Regions from separate parts of the Shewanella sp. H8 genome, predicted to be linked through region 3. Evidence: predicted binding sites of a transcription regulator. Region 3 holds the regulator's gene; each other region holds the start of a gene.
What was found. Region 3 encodes sigma-54, which starts transcription at its own class of promoters, with help from an activator protein. Its sites were predicted from a motif close to GTTGGCACGNNNNTNGNNT; they were not measured.
Positions count from the first base shown of each region.

Region 1: the regulator sigma-54 is predicted to act here: its motif matches at 2,779-2,797, upstream of nirB (nitrite reductase large subunit NirB).
Region 2: the regulator sigma-54 is predicted to act here: its motif matches at 2,766-2,784, upstream of ABIS04_RS15740 (nitric-oxide reductase large subunit).

Region 1 is NZ_CP157213.1:2,642,619-2,647,127, reverse strand. It holds gene cobA (uroporphyrinogen-III C-methyltransferase) at 1-886, shown strand, start outside; gene ABIS04_RS11475 (glycosyl transferase) at 879-2,057, shown strand; gene ABIS04_RS11470 (ANTAR domain-containing protein) at 2,045-2,653, shown strand; gene nirB (nitrite reductase large subunit NirB) at 2,958-4,509, shown strand, end outside.
Region 2 is NZ_CP157213.1:3,644,320-3,648,828, reverse strand. It holds gene norR (nitric oxide reductase transcriptional regulator NorR) at 1-299, opposite strand, end outside; gene ABIS04_RS15740 (nitric-oxide reductase large subunit) at 439-2,721, opposite strand; gene ABIS04_RS15735 (hypothetical protein) at 2,897-3,046, shown strand; gene slyA (transcriptional regulator SlyA) at 3,190-3,675, shown strand; gene ABIS04_RS15725 (HlyD family secretion protein) at 3,684-4,509, shown strand, end outside.
Region 3 is NZ_CP157213.1:3,812,486-3,816,994, reverse strand. It holds gene rapZ (RNase adapter RapZ) at 1-364, opposite strand, end outside; gene ptsN (PTS IIA-like nitrogen regulatory protein PtsN) at 361-804, opposite strand; partial or broken gene hpf (ribosome hibernation-promoting factor, HPF/YfiA family) at 807-1,061, opposite strand; gene ABIS04_RS16625 (RNA polymerase factor sigma-54) at 1,058-2,542, opposite strand; gene lptB (LPS export ABC transporter ATP-binding protein) at 2,685-3,416, opposite strand; gene lptA (lipopolysaccharide transport periplasmic protein LptA) at 3,413-3,994, opposite strand; gene lptC (LPS export ABC transporter periplasmic protein LptC) at 3,981-4,509, opposite strand, start outside.

The sequences.
Region 1 (4,509 bases), 1.2 Mb from region 3:
GATAAAAGGTCATCAGCCAATTAACTCTTTAGGCAGTATTACTGATGGATTACATACCCGTGAACTGCAAGCTGGCGAAGTCGCCATTGTTGGCGCTGGTTGTGGTCAGTTGGATTTGATGACCATTAAAGCTGCTCGAATTGTCGCCCAAGCAGATGCATTAGTGCTTGATAGCCTTGTGAGCAGCGATATTTTAACGTTGGTGACGCCATCTTGTCAGCGCCACTTTGTTGGTAAACGTTGCGGTCAGCCAAGTGTTAAGCAAGAAGATATTAATACATTATTACTGAGTTTGGCTCAGCAAGGATTAAAAGTAGTACGTTTAAAAGGCGGAGACCCACATATTTTTGGCCGAGGTTCTGAAGAGGCGCTTTACTTGGCACAGCAGGGGATCCGGTCACAGTTTATTGCCGGTGTTACCGCGGCGTTAGGTTGTGCATCAAGTACAGGGATTCCATTGACTTTTCGTGGTATGGCGCGCAGCGTAACCTTGATAACTGGCACTAAGATGACCGATGCCGATAATGTAAATGCGCCTACGCAGTGGCAGGCATTATTAGCGGCACAATCGACCTTAGTGTTTTATATGGGTAAAGAACAAGCAGCAAGAATTTCACTAGGGCTAATTGATGCACAATGTTCTGAAGATTTGCCGGTAGCACTCGTTACCAATGGTGGTAGACCAAACCAAATTGTCACTTATGCTACCGTTAGATCTATGGCTGATGCCGCGTTAACCATAAAAGACTCGGGGCCAACATTAATCATTATTGGTGAGGTTGTGAGTGTCGGGCAACAACTTGGGGTTTTACTCGACGATATCGACTTTGCTTCACCATTGTCAGAGTCACAGTCAGAATATGAGTATGAGGCACTATATGCCTAAAATTGGCGAGTTAACCCTGACATCAGCCGATGAGTTTGATTTTCGGTTATTGATTAAAGCCTTGGGTAAGGGTGAGAAAGGCTCGCGGACGTTAACGTTTGCCGAGGCTAGCTTATTGCTTGAAGGTTTTGCCAAAGGAAAAGCGACCCGTGCTCAGATGGCAAGTGCCATGATGTTAATGCGCGTTCGTGGTGAAACGACAGCAGAAGTCGCTGGAATGGTGGCTGGTTTGCGCCATACCCTAGATGAAGGTTGGAGTTCATTAGCGGTTGATATTGATTGGCCTGTATATGCGGGTAAGCGTGAACAATTACCTTGGTTATTATTGGTAGCAAAATTATTGGCGAGCAAAGGCATTCGTGTCATGTTGCATGGCGACAGCCAAGCTTTGCCACATCGTCGCCATGTTGAATCTTGCATAGAAGCATTGAATATAACTTGTTGTACTTCACCGCAAAGCGCTAATACCGCGTTGATGTCAGATAACATTGTGTATGTACGCGCGGGTAATTTAGCGCCAGTACTGGATGAGTGTCGTCAATTACATCAAGAATTGGGTTTACGCAGTTTAATTCAAACGGCAGCGCGTTGTATCAACCCTGCTAATGCGCCGATAAGTCTGCGCAGTTATTTTCATCCGGGGTTAGATAATCTGCACCAGAGTATTTGTGAGGTGTTATTTACAAACGGTGAATACCATGATGCCAGTATTGCTATTTTTAAAGGTTTACAAGGCGAAACAGAATGTAATCCAAGAGTGTCGACCACGATAACGGTCGTCAACGGACAAGCAGAGCATACTGAGGTATCGAGCTTCTCTATTCCTACGATATTAGATGGATTTTCTGGTGCAAAGGTAGGCCAAGCAGAATTGTCTAATGAAATTCTTGCGCTGTTATGGCGCGAAAAACAACCTTATTTGGCAAATGAGCTCACAGCATTAATGTCGCGCACCATGATTGAGCAAGCGCTTAGCAGTATTACGGCTACTTTGGCTGCGGTACTGCTATTACTGAGCCGAAAATCAACTATGACGGAACCCAACAAAAATGTAGTTATTACAGCAGAACAAGCGGTTGATTTAAGCCTGCAATGTTGGGAAAACCGTTTTAGTCCAATAGATAGTCCACTCGAGCAATGGCAAAACAAGGAGTGGTTATGCGCAGTTTAATATTTTGTGATCCGAGTTTTTCCGCCGTACCAGTAGTTGATTGTGATGTTGTGCAATATCAGGCTTGTTTGGCGGCATTTGGCCACGTTACTGTACTGTCTTCTGTAAGCCAAGTTGAGCAACGATTACATCAACAAACATTTGATACTTTATTGGTATTAACCAACACATTAGACAATCAAATCCAAGGCCTAATTCAACGCACTTTAACAAATAAACCTATGGTGATAATTGTTAATGCCAAGACTTGGCAACAGGCAGCGTTAACTGATTTGTTGGATTGTGGTCGCATTACTTTTATCCCAGAAATGTTAACGGTAAACCGATTAACCAGCGTGATAAGTTTAGCCCAAGCTAGGTTTAATGCCGCCAGTAAAACCTTAGCTGAATTTAATAAATTAGATAACGAGATCCGCAGTATAAAATTACTCAGCCAGGCAAAATTGATTGTTATGCAGCAGGGGTTTGACGAAGCTAAAGCACATCAAATTATTCAACAACAAGCGATGCAAAAAGGGTTGTCTTTGGCAAAAATGTCAGCACAAATTATCGCCCTAGTCAGCAAGCCAAATAGTGCCGAAGTAACAGGAAGTTAAATATGATCAATGATGGTGCGCTTTATATTGGTGCAAACACCCCAAAGGTGGACGTGTTATCGCCACGGGATACAGTATGGGAACTACAAAGTAATAATTAATCAATGAGTTAAAGTTTTTTATTTGTTGGCACAGAGCCTGCAATATAACAATATGATACTGAATGACGATAATGGTGAAAGCCACTTGTGCTCAAACAGTAAAATTTTAAAAATCGGGATCGTAACTGGCAATGGCGCCAACTCTTTAAGCGGAGTTGGTGCCATTTTGTTTTTATACGGTCCTTGGCATGAAGGAGTAGGATATGGCAGTCTCAAAACCCAAATTAGTGGTCGTAGGTAATGGCATGGTAGGTCATCACTTTATTGAGCAATTATGTAGTTTAGGGCTCAATGAAACGTTTGATGTGCATGTATTTGGAGAAGAGCCTCGTCCAGCCTATGACCGAGTGCAATTGTCAAAATATTTTGAGACCGGTAGCGCCGATCCCTTGATGCTGACCAGTGCGCAAGACTATCAAGATTGGGGGATTTCGCTTCACTTAAATACCCCAATAACCGCAATTGATATTGCCACTAAAATGGTCACAAGTGGTCAAGGTGACCATTACCAGTATGACCGCCTCGTACTGTCTACTGGATCATTTCCATTTGTTCCACCTATTCAAGGTAACGACCGTGCTCAGTGTTTGGTATATCGCACCATTGAAGATCTTGAGGCCATTCAAGCTGCAGCGCAAAACAGTCAAATTGGGGTTGTTGTTGGCGGTGGATTATTAGGGTTAGAAGCCGCTAATGCCATGAAGCAACTTGGAGTGAAAACCCACGTTGTGGAGTTCGCGCCACAATTGATGCCCGTTCAACTTAATGATAAAGCGGGAGATTTGTTATGTAGCAAAATCGAACAACTTGGCGTGAGTGTACATACCTCAAAAGCCACCACTGCAATTATCGACGGTGAAACGGCATTACATAGAATGACCTTTAATGATGAATCTTATCTTGAAACCGACATGATTGTCTTTTCTGCCGGTATTCGTCCACAAGATTCATTAGCTCGAGTGTCAAATATTAATATTGGTGAACGTGGCGGTATTGAAATTGACGATTACTGTCTAACTTCTGCACCAGATGTTTATGCTATTGGTGAATGTGCATTATGGCAGCAAAAAATATTTGGTTTAGTGGCTCCTGGTTATCAAATGGCCCGTGTTGTGGCTTCCCATATTGCTTCATTAACATCAAATACTGTTTCACAGTCATTTACCGGTGCAGATATGAGCACCAAACTTAAGTTACTGGGTGTTGATGTGGCAGCTATTGGTGCGAGTCGCGGTTTTGATAATGCCCAATTTGTTGAGTTGTCTGATAACCAAACGGGAATTTATAAAAAATTATGGTTAGATGAAACGGGTAAGTTTTTAAAAGGTGCGGTGTTAATTGGTGATAACAGCGATTATAGCCGATTACTTGATACCTATTTATCTCAAGACGAAATAGAAGGTTCTGCGGTTGAGTTATTGCTAGCAGGTGCTGAAAACGAAGCTGATTTAAAAGACACCTCTATCGTGTGTTCTTGTCATCAAGTGACCAAGGGTGACATTGTTGAATCTGTTAATGCGGGTAACCATAAAATTTCCGAAATCAAATCTTGTACTCGCGCGGCATCAGGTTGTGGTGGCTGTGCGCCGTTAGTTCAAAAAATTATTGATCAAACGTTGCAAGCTGCAGGGCTCGATTTTAATGCTGGGATTTGTGCCCATTTTGATCATGACCGACAAGCCTTGTATCACTTATGCCAAGTCGAAGGCATTAATGATTTTAATACCTTAATCACTCAGCATGGCAACCCCTCTG
Region 2 (4,509 bases), 170 kb from region 3:
CCATCGTAAGGGTCGGGTAATTCGCTATCGGAAGGGAAACGGACAATATCACCCGCTCGGGCAATGGTTTCGAGTCGCGGATGTTCACTCAGTATAAAGCGGCGTCCTAATACATCAGCACTCAATCCATCAATCGCCAAAGGGGTAAATTGATGACCTTGAAATGATAATAGAGCAGCAGCATCACAATGGAGGTTTTCTCTTACCGTGGTTAATAAGCGCGAAAAGCGATCGCGATTAGATAAATTAGCGGTGATATCAAGTGCGATACGAGTTAAGTCTGCTTGACTTAATGGCATGTCAAACTCCAATTAACAACAAGGTGGTGTCATTATGACAAGTGTAAATATAACAACAAGGGTAAAGGATAAATTGTTTGCACAAAAGGGGCCAGAAGGCCCCTTTGTGATATTCATCAACACATGTTTATCGATTAGATTACGCTAGTGCAGCCGCTTGTTTTGCTTTAACACTTTTGCTAACAATGGCTTTCTTGATGATGTCAAATAAGAACGCTGCCATCAACAATCCACCGATACTGAAGATAATGTCACCAAACATTCGCGTCCATACAAGGCTTTCCACTAAGTCGCTGTGGATCACTGCAGGAGAACGGGCATACCAATAACCGTGGTCGATGACCGCAAAAAACTGCACGATACCAACAGGTAGTAATGACATAAACAGCATTGCGGCTAAGCCAATATTTAAGGTCCAGAATGCCCCTTTAAGGTATTTATGGTTCCATTGCATATCGCCTGTTAAGCCACGCAGACAGAATAGCATTAGCCCTATGCCTAACATACCGTAAACGCCCATAAATGCACCATGAGAATGTGTCGCTGTAGTGTTTAACCCTTGGATAAAATAGAGCGATATTGGTGGGTTAATTAAGAAACCTAATACACCTGCACCAATTAAGTTCCAGAAAGATGTGGCCACAAAGAACATAATGACCCAGTGATAACGCTCCATCCACGGACTTGCTTTACGTAAACGATAGGTTTCCACTGCTTCAAAACCAATTAACGCTAACGGCACAACTTCAAGCGCAGAGAATATCGCTCCCCAAGCTATAACTGAGGTTTGAGTACCGGTAAAGTATAAATGATGTAGAGTACCGATTAAGCCGCCAGTTAAAAATACCACGGTTGTGAACAATACCGCTCCGTTGGCACTGCGTGCACGGATAAGGCCTAAACGAACTAACATTAATGCGATAACGGCAGTTGCAAATGTTTCAAAGAAGCCTTCTACCCATAAGTGCACCACCCACCAGCGCCAGTATTCAGCAATGGCAAGGTTTGAGTGTTTACCCATAAATAGGCCTGCACCATAAAATAAACCGATGGCCACACACGAGGCGTACAGGATCCAAATCGCCGGTAATATGTCGCTATTAACTTTTAATGCTGGGCGCATAGCTGCAGTAATTAACACTGTCCATATTAATAGGCCTACAAACAATAATATTTGCCAAACACGTCCTAAATCAATGTACTCATATCCTTGATGACCGAATAAATAGTTCATGTCTAGGTCAAAGTATTGCTGTACCCCAATCCATTCACCAGCCATAGAACCCAGAACGATAACAACTAACGCAACCCAAAGAATGTTTACACCTAAGCGTTGATACTTAGGTTCGTACCCTGATAGTGCTGGGGCAATATATAATCCTGTGCCTAACCATGCAGTGGCAATCCAAAATACGGCAAGTTGAGTGTGCCAAGTTCGGGTAACTGAATAAGGTAGAATTTCAGATATTGGGAAGCCATAAAACTCTTGACCTTCAACCGCGTAATGCGCTGTAATCCCACCCACTAATATTTGCAGTAAAAATAGTCCTATTGCTGTAACAAAATACTTTCCGACCGCTTTTTGTGATGGCGTAGGTTTAGTAAAAAATAATGGGTCACCTTTGGCTGGTTCTGGCAATGGTTCTTCTTTGCAGGTGGCGTGATGCCAAGCCAACATACCAATACCAAGAAGCAATGATACAAGACTTAATACTGACCAAACAATATTATCAGAAGTGGGTACGTTGCCGATTTGTGGATCGTATGGCCAGTTATTGGTGTAAGTATAATCATAACCAGGGCGTTCAGTTACCGCAGCCCAAGCTCCCCAAAAGAGGAAAGCATTTAACAACTCACGATGTTCAGCATCAGTAATCGTGCCTTCCTTCATGGCATATTGTTCACGTAATGAACTCAATGCAGGATCGTCACCAAATAAAGATAAATAATGTTTAGTGACTTCATTAATTGCCGCAATTCGGGTATTTGACAGCGCGACGTGAGTTTCATCCCCAGTACCTTTGACCACTGTGTTATGGCGAATATCATCTCTCAAGCCTTTTTCTAAACCGGCTTGCTGTTCTGAATCGAGTTCGGTGAAATTGCGGTTATAGCGCTCGTTTGCGGTGATTGACAACCAAGCCTGGGCTTCACGGTGTAACCAATCAGCGGTCCAGTCTGGCGCAACATAAGAACCATGTCCCCAAATTGATCCTAACTGATGACCACCCATTGAACGCCAAACGAGTTGACCTTGCTCAATATCATTTTTGGTAAATATAGGCTGACCACTGGTGTCGGTAAACGCCGTTGGAATAGGTGGTTTTTCTCGATATATGCCACTGCCTAAACTGAGTAATACAGTGAAGGAAGCAACTAGCACGATTAATAGTGCAATGCCGATAAGTTTGTTTTTGCTCATGAATCCTCTTTGCGCAAAGTCATTTTGATACAGTTAATCTGACACTACACAAGTCGTGCCAACTTTTAACCTGTATTTAAGTTGTTATTATTTAGAGGGTTACACTTCTATTTTGTTTAGAGGTAGTGTCTAAAAGACATTGAATTACTATTGTCTTTTGGACATCGGTGTCGAAATGACATCTCGTTATCGTGATGCAGATCACTTTCGATTAAATAATAGTCTTGGCGATTTATATCGATGGTTGTTTACCGCGACCATTGAGTCATTAGGCGTTGTTGAGCTTTTAAGGTTGTTTTTACAGCGAATTATGCAATTGAGATAGAGGTTATTTATAGGTTTTTCATGGGTTAACTATTGAGCAGTTGGTTTAATTCGCGGCTTATTGTTAAGTTTATACGCGCTACTATTTACTTAGCGTGCTAAGTAGTTATAATACTTAGCATGCTAAGTAAGTGACAATCCATTATGAATAAAGAATTAGAACGATTAAAAGAACTTTCTCTTGCTGAGAACTTAGGGCGATTGCATCGTTTATGGCGCACTGCAGCGGATGCAGAATTAATCCCCCTTGGTCTCACTCATCCTCGTTGGACTGCATTATGGAAGCTATTACGTTTAGGTGACAACGTAAGCCAAAAGGTGCTTGCTCATGCTTTAGAGATTGAACTGCCTTCGCTAATGCGCACCCTTAGTCAGCTAGAAGAGCAAGGATATGTACAACGCCGCTGCTGCGAGACCGATAAGCGTGCCCGTATTGTGTGTTTAACCCCAGAAGGTCTCGGCATGCTTAAACAAATGGAAGGTCGCATTATGTCAGTTCGTCGTGATTTATTGGCGGGCATTAGCACCCAAGAATTAAGTGAGTTTGAACGTATCATTAGTCTGATCAGTGATAACGCCCTCTCGGCGCTGCATAAGAACACTGAATCAGACCACAAAATCCCTGAATGAGAAATAATATGACTCCAGACCAACAATTTGCTCGACTCGTTAAAATATCCATTATTATGTTTGTACTGGTATTTGGTTATTTTATGTTTGCCGACGCCGTTATCCCTATGACGCCTCAAGCTATGGCGACACGAATGGTGACGAAAGTAACCCCACAAGTTAGCGGTAAAATTGCTTCGATTGAGGTTGAAAATAACCAAGTGGTTGCTAAGGGGGATGTATTATTTAAAATCGATTCAGCCTCATATGAGCTGGCCGTTGAACAAGCCACATTAGCCTTAGAACAGGCAGAACAAGATAATGCGGAACTGGATGCTGCCATTGTAGCTGCTCAGGCAGATGTAAAAGCCAACCTAAGCAGTTCCCAACAAAAGCGCAGCGAAGCAACCCGTATCGATACGCTTTATGCTACTAGGGGCGTATCTCAGCAGTTAAAAGATCAAACTGAAAGTGATGCAGCAACAGCGGAGGCAAATTTACTTGCCGCTAAAGCCCGATTAGTTAAATTAACCGTAAGTCGTGGACGTGATGGTAAAGATAATTTAAAAGTGCGCCAAGCTCAAAACCACTTAGCTCAAGCTGAGTTAAACCTGTCTTATACCCAAATTCGTGCTGATCAAAGTGGTGTGGTAACTAACTTACAGCTGAAAGTAGGTAGTTTTGCGACAATTGGCCAGCCGTTATTGGCCGTAGTATCAGAGAAAGTGGATATTATTGCTGACTTTAGAGAAAAAAGCCTAAGAGGCATAAAGCCACAATCAACGGCTTATATTACCTTTGATGGTCAACCTGGGCGTTTATATCCTGCTAAAGTCAGTACCGTAGATGCTGGCG
Region 3 (4,509 bases):
AGCGTCCTTCTAGTTTGATCGCTTCTTGCAGTGAAATATGATTTTTAGATAGCGGATGTAATCGACGAGTTTCACTATAACGTTTGAGTAGAACTTTATCATTGGAGTTTAAAAAGAAGCTGATAATTTCAGTGTCGTGCTCAAGCAGGGCTAATTGATTTTGAAGCACTTTACTTTGCTCATCAATGTTGCGTACATCAACACTGATTGCCACTAAATCATTACTACCTTTGAGCTGTGCTAATAATGTGCCAATAAGAGCTAAAGGCAAATTATCAACACAATAATATCCTAGGTCTTCCAATACTCTTAAGGCTACTGATTTTCCTGAGCCTGAACGTCCTGATACTATGACAAGTTTCATGCAGTGATAACCTGATAAAGTTCTGTTGAGTCGTGAGTTTTACGAAGCTGTTTCAATATTTGCTTGTCACTTAGTTTTTGGGCCATGTTCGATAACGTGCTTAAGTGTTCTTGGCACTGATCTGCCGGCACTAATAAAGCAAATAACAGATCAACTGGTTGGTTATCGATTGCATCAAAGGCAATGGGTTCTTCACACTTAATAAATATGGCAATGGGCTGATCGATAGACGTCAATCGACCATGAGGTATCGCGATGCCATTTCCTATACCTGTGCTACCCACTTTCTCTCTCGCTAAAAGGCTTTCAAAAACCTCTTGCGAAGATAGGGGTGGGTACTGGGCAGCGACTAAGTTGCTGATGAGTTCCAGTACTTTTTTCTTACTGCCCGGGGTGGCACAGGTAGTGCACTCCGGTCGCAGAATGGTACAAAGTTCCATCGTTAGTGTTGTGTATACTTCTGTTGGTGTTTAATTACCTGACGGTTGAGCTTATCGATCAGGGCGTCTATTGCAGTATACATATCAGTACATTCTGACATGGCAAACATCACTATGCCATCTGTGATTTTACTGGCTTTTGATCTTTGTTGTAACTTTTATACATTGAGCGCAACGTTTGCATTATGGCTCTGATCGGAGTGTCGTTCAAGCTTTGAAAATTTATCATGAATATATTCCGTTGCCTTGTAGGTTATAAACTCTTACGTTGGTTAGACGGTGGAATCATCATTGCTTCACGATATTTTGCAATGGTACGACGAGCAACGTTTATGCCCTGTTCAGCCAGAAGTTGGGCCATTTTACTGTCACTCAGCGGTTTTTGCTGGTTTTCTGCAGCAACTAATTTTTTGATAAAAGCACGAATTGCAGTAGATGAACATTCACCGCCATCGTCAGTGCTGACATGGCTAGAGAAGAAGTATTTTAGTTCAAACAGTCCTCGTGGGGTGTGCATGTATTTTTGGGTAGTCACCCGTGAAATGGTTGATTCATGCATTTCTACAGCTTCAGCGATATCATTTAATACCATTGGTTTCATGGCTTCTTCGCCATATTCAAAGAAACCTTGTTGAAATTGTACAATGCAATTGGCCACTTTGAGTAATGTGTCGTTACGGCTTTCAATACTTTTAATAAACCATTTAGCTTCTTGCAAGTGGCCTCGAATAAATTGACTATCCGACGGATTTTTACTGCTTCGCGCCATGGCGGCGTATTGTTGATTAACGCCAATTTTTGGCATGTTGTCAGGATTTAACTCTACAACCCATCGGCCATTTTTCTTTAGTACCGTAACATCGGGTATGACGTATTCGTCATCTACGGCAGTAATTAATAAACCTGGACGAGGATTAAGTGACTGGATTAGGGTGATAGCGTCACGCAACTCGTTTTCTTTTAGCTTTGTTTTACGCATTAACAATCTAAAATCACGCCCGGCAATTAAATCTAAATAGTCTTTAATCAGCAGACGAGCATTATCAATATGGGGGGTTGTGTTGGCATATTGCGCTAATTGGATGAATAAGCACTCGCTTAAATCTCTAGCCGCTACACCAACAGGATCAAAGTGTTGAATGCGCTTTAATACGGCTTCAACTTCATCTAGTTCAACGGTTTCATCGCCCATTGCTTCGAGAATATCTTCGGTACTTTGGGTTAAATAACCTTGTTCATCAACAGCATCAATGATAGCGGTGGCAATTGCTAAATCGGTCTCAGAAAAGGGAGTAAGATTTTTTTGCCATTCTAAATGCTCATACAGACCTTCGGTGGTTTCACCTTGGAATGGCATGTCATCGTCGCGCATGCTCGCACTGCCTGAACCTGACATTGGGGAGGCGGTATACACTTCGTCCCATGTCGTATCCATGGCTAGATCATCCATGGTTTCTTTGGTTATAGACTCTGCAGTGTCAACTGTAGAGGTGTCTTTTTCTTTATTAACGCTGCTGTTGTCACTAAAGTCGGTATCAGCTTGGTCTCGATTTTCTTTTGCGGAGTTTTTTGCTTCTGAAAACTCATCTTCTATTTCAAGCAATGGGTTTGAATCCAATGCTTGTTGGATTTCTTGCTGTAGCTCCAATGACGATAATTGCAGTAAGCGAATAGCCTGCTGCAATTGTGGGGTCATGGTTAAGTGTTGACCCATTTTTAGTTGGAGTGACGCTTTCATTTACCGCTTATCCCTAGATGATTTCCATAAAAATGACAATCTAAAATACTGTATTGATTGTTACATACATCAATGACATTTAACGTTATTTAGTTAACGTTCAACAAAACGAGTTAGATAGTTTAAAAGACCCGTAACTTAACTATAGCTTGAATTGTTCACCTAAGTACACAGCTCGAACTTGTTGATTGCTCAATACTTCATCAGGTGTACCTTCAGCAATTAAATTACCTTGGCTAACAATATAGGCCCGCTCGCAAACATCTAACGTTTCACGAACATTATGGTCGGTAATTAATACCCCTAAACCGCGACTTTTCAGTTGTTGGATAATTTTTTTAATATCAATAACTGAAATAGGATCAACACCAGCAAAGGGTTCATCGAGTAAAATAAATTTTGGATTAGCAGCTAATGCGCGTGCAATCTCAACGCGACGACGTTCTCCACCCGACAACGACATGCCTTGATTATCGCGAATGTGGGTAATGTGGAATTCTTCTAGCAAATGCTCAAGTTGTTCAATTCGTTGGTCGTTGTTGAGCTCTTTGCGAGTTTGCAACACGGCCATAATATTGTCGTGTACAGTGAGCTTACGAAAAATGCTGGCTTCTTGCGGTAAATAACCAATACCTTTACGGGCTCGAAGATGCATTGGATCGGCGGTGAGATCGTCATTATCAATTAAGATCCGACCTTTATCGCTTTTTACTAAGCCGACAACCATATAAAATGTGGTTGTTTTACCCGCCCCATTAGGGCCTAAAAGACCCACTATCTGGCCAGTTTTAACCGTTAAACTAACATCTTTAACAACTTGACGAGCTTTATAGCTTTTAGCTAAATTTTCAGCGGTTAAGGTTATTTGGGTCATTGTTTGTTCTGCTTGTTAACAGGGATTTCAGGGAGTTTTTGCTTCGGCGCGGTTTCATCTTGGAAGTTTTCAGGTTGAATAATCGTGATGACCCGATCTTGTCCCTTACCTGTACTTTCAGCTATCAACTCTTGTGCATTGATATTGTACTTAATTTTGTTACCAGTAACTTGGCTTCCTGATTGCTCAAGCTTGGCATTGCCTATTAATGTGAGCGTGGTGCTGGCAAGATCATAAGTAATTTCGTCGGCACTGGCGGTACCTATTTGGCCGTCATCTAATTCTTGTGAAAACGTTGCCGGCGAACCAGTGGCGATAAGTCTTTTACTGGTGCTGTTTTCGGGGGTAAATGCCCGCAGCTGATCAGCATTGATATTAATCGAGCCTTGAACAATGGTAACCGGGCCATTAAAGACAATTTGATTGTTTTTAATGTCGGCAGACTGGCTTACTGCGGCAATTTTTAACTCCTGCATAAGATCACCTTGTTTAGCCATGGCAGGCAAACTCAGTAGGCAAAGTATGCTACTTAATAACATAACATTGGCGCGAGTGTGGAGACGATTAATGTGGCTCATATTTCCCTTCTACCTGGCTGAGTAGCGATAATTTTTGCGAATTCAAGTCTGCATGTAGGCCTAAGCCTTGAATAATAAACCCTTTTCCTTTGATATACACCATCTCCTGCGAGGTACCTATCATAGTGGTTAAATCCACAGTAATGGCTTGGGTGCTCAGTGATTGTAGGGGTTCTTCTATATCAATAGCATCAATAATAACATTATTTTCTAATATTACTTTGCTGGTATTTTTATTTAATCGTCCTCGGTCTGCACTTAATTGCCACTGTGCTTTACCATTTTCAGGATAAATGAGGTAGATAGGTTTGGTAAAGTGAGTGACGTCAGTAGAAGCATAATGTTCCATGTGCTCGGCACTGACTCGACTTTCTACAAAACCGAGTTGATTAAATTCAGTGGTTTGAAGGTTATTTGCAATAAAATCTGGACGCTCAATTCCGCGAACTTTCACGGCCTCCATTTCACTGCGCTTTATTTGTGCTTGCCAGTATAGTATTAAAGCAAGGCCAAAA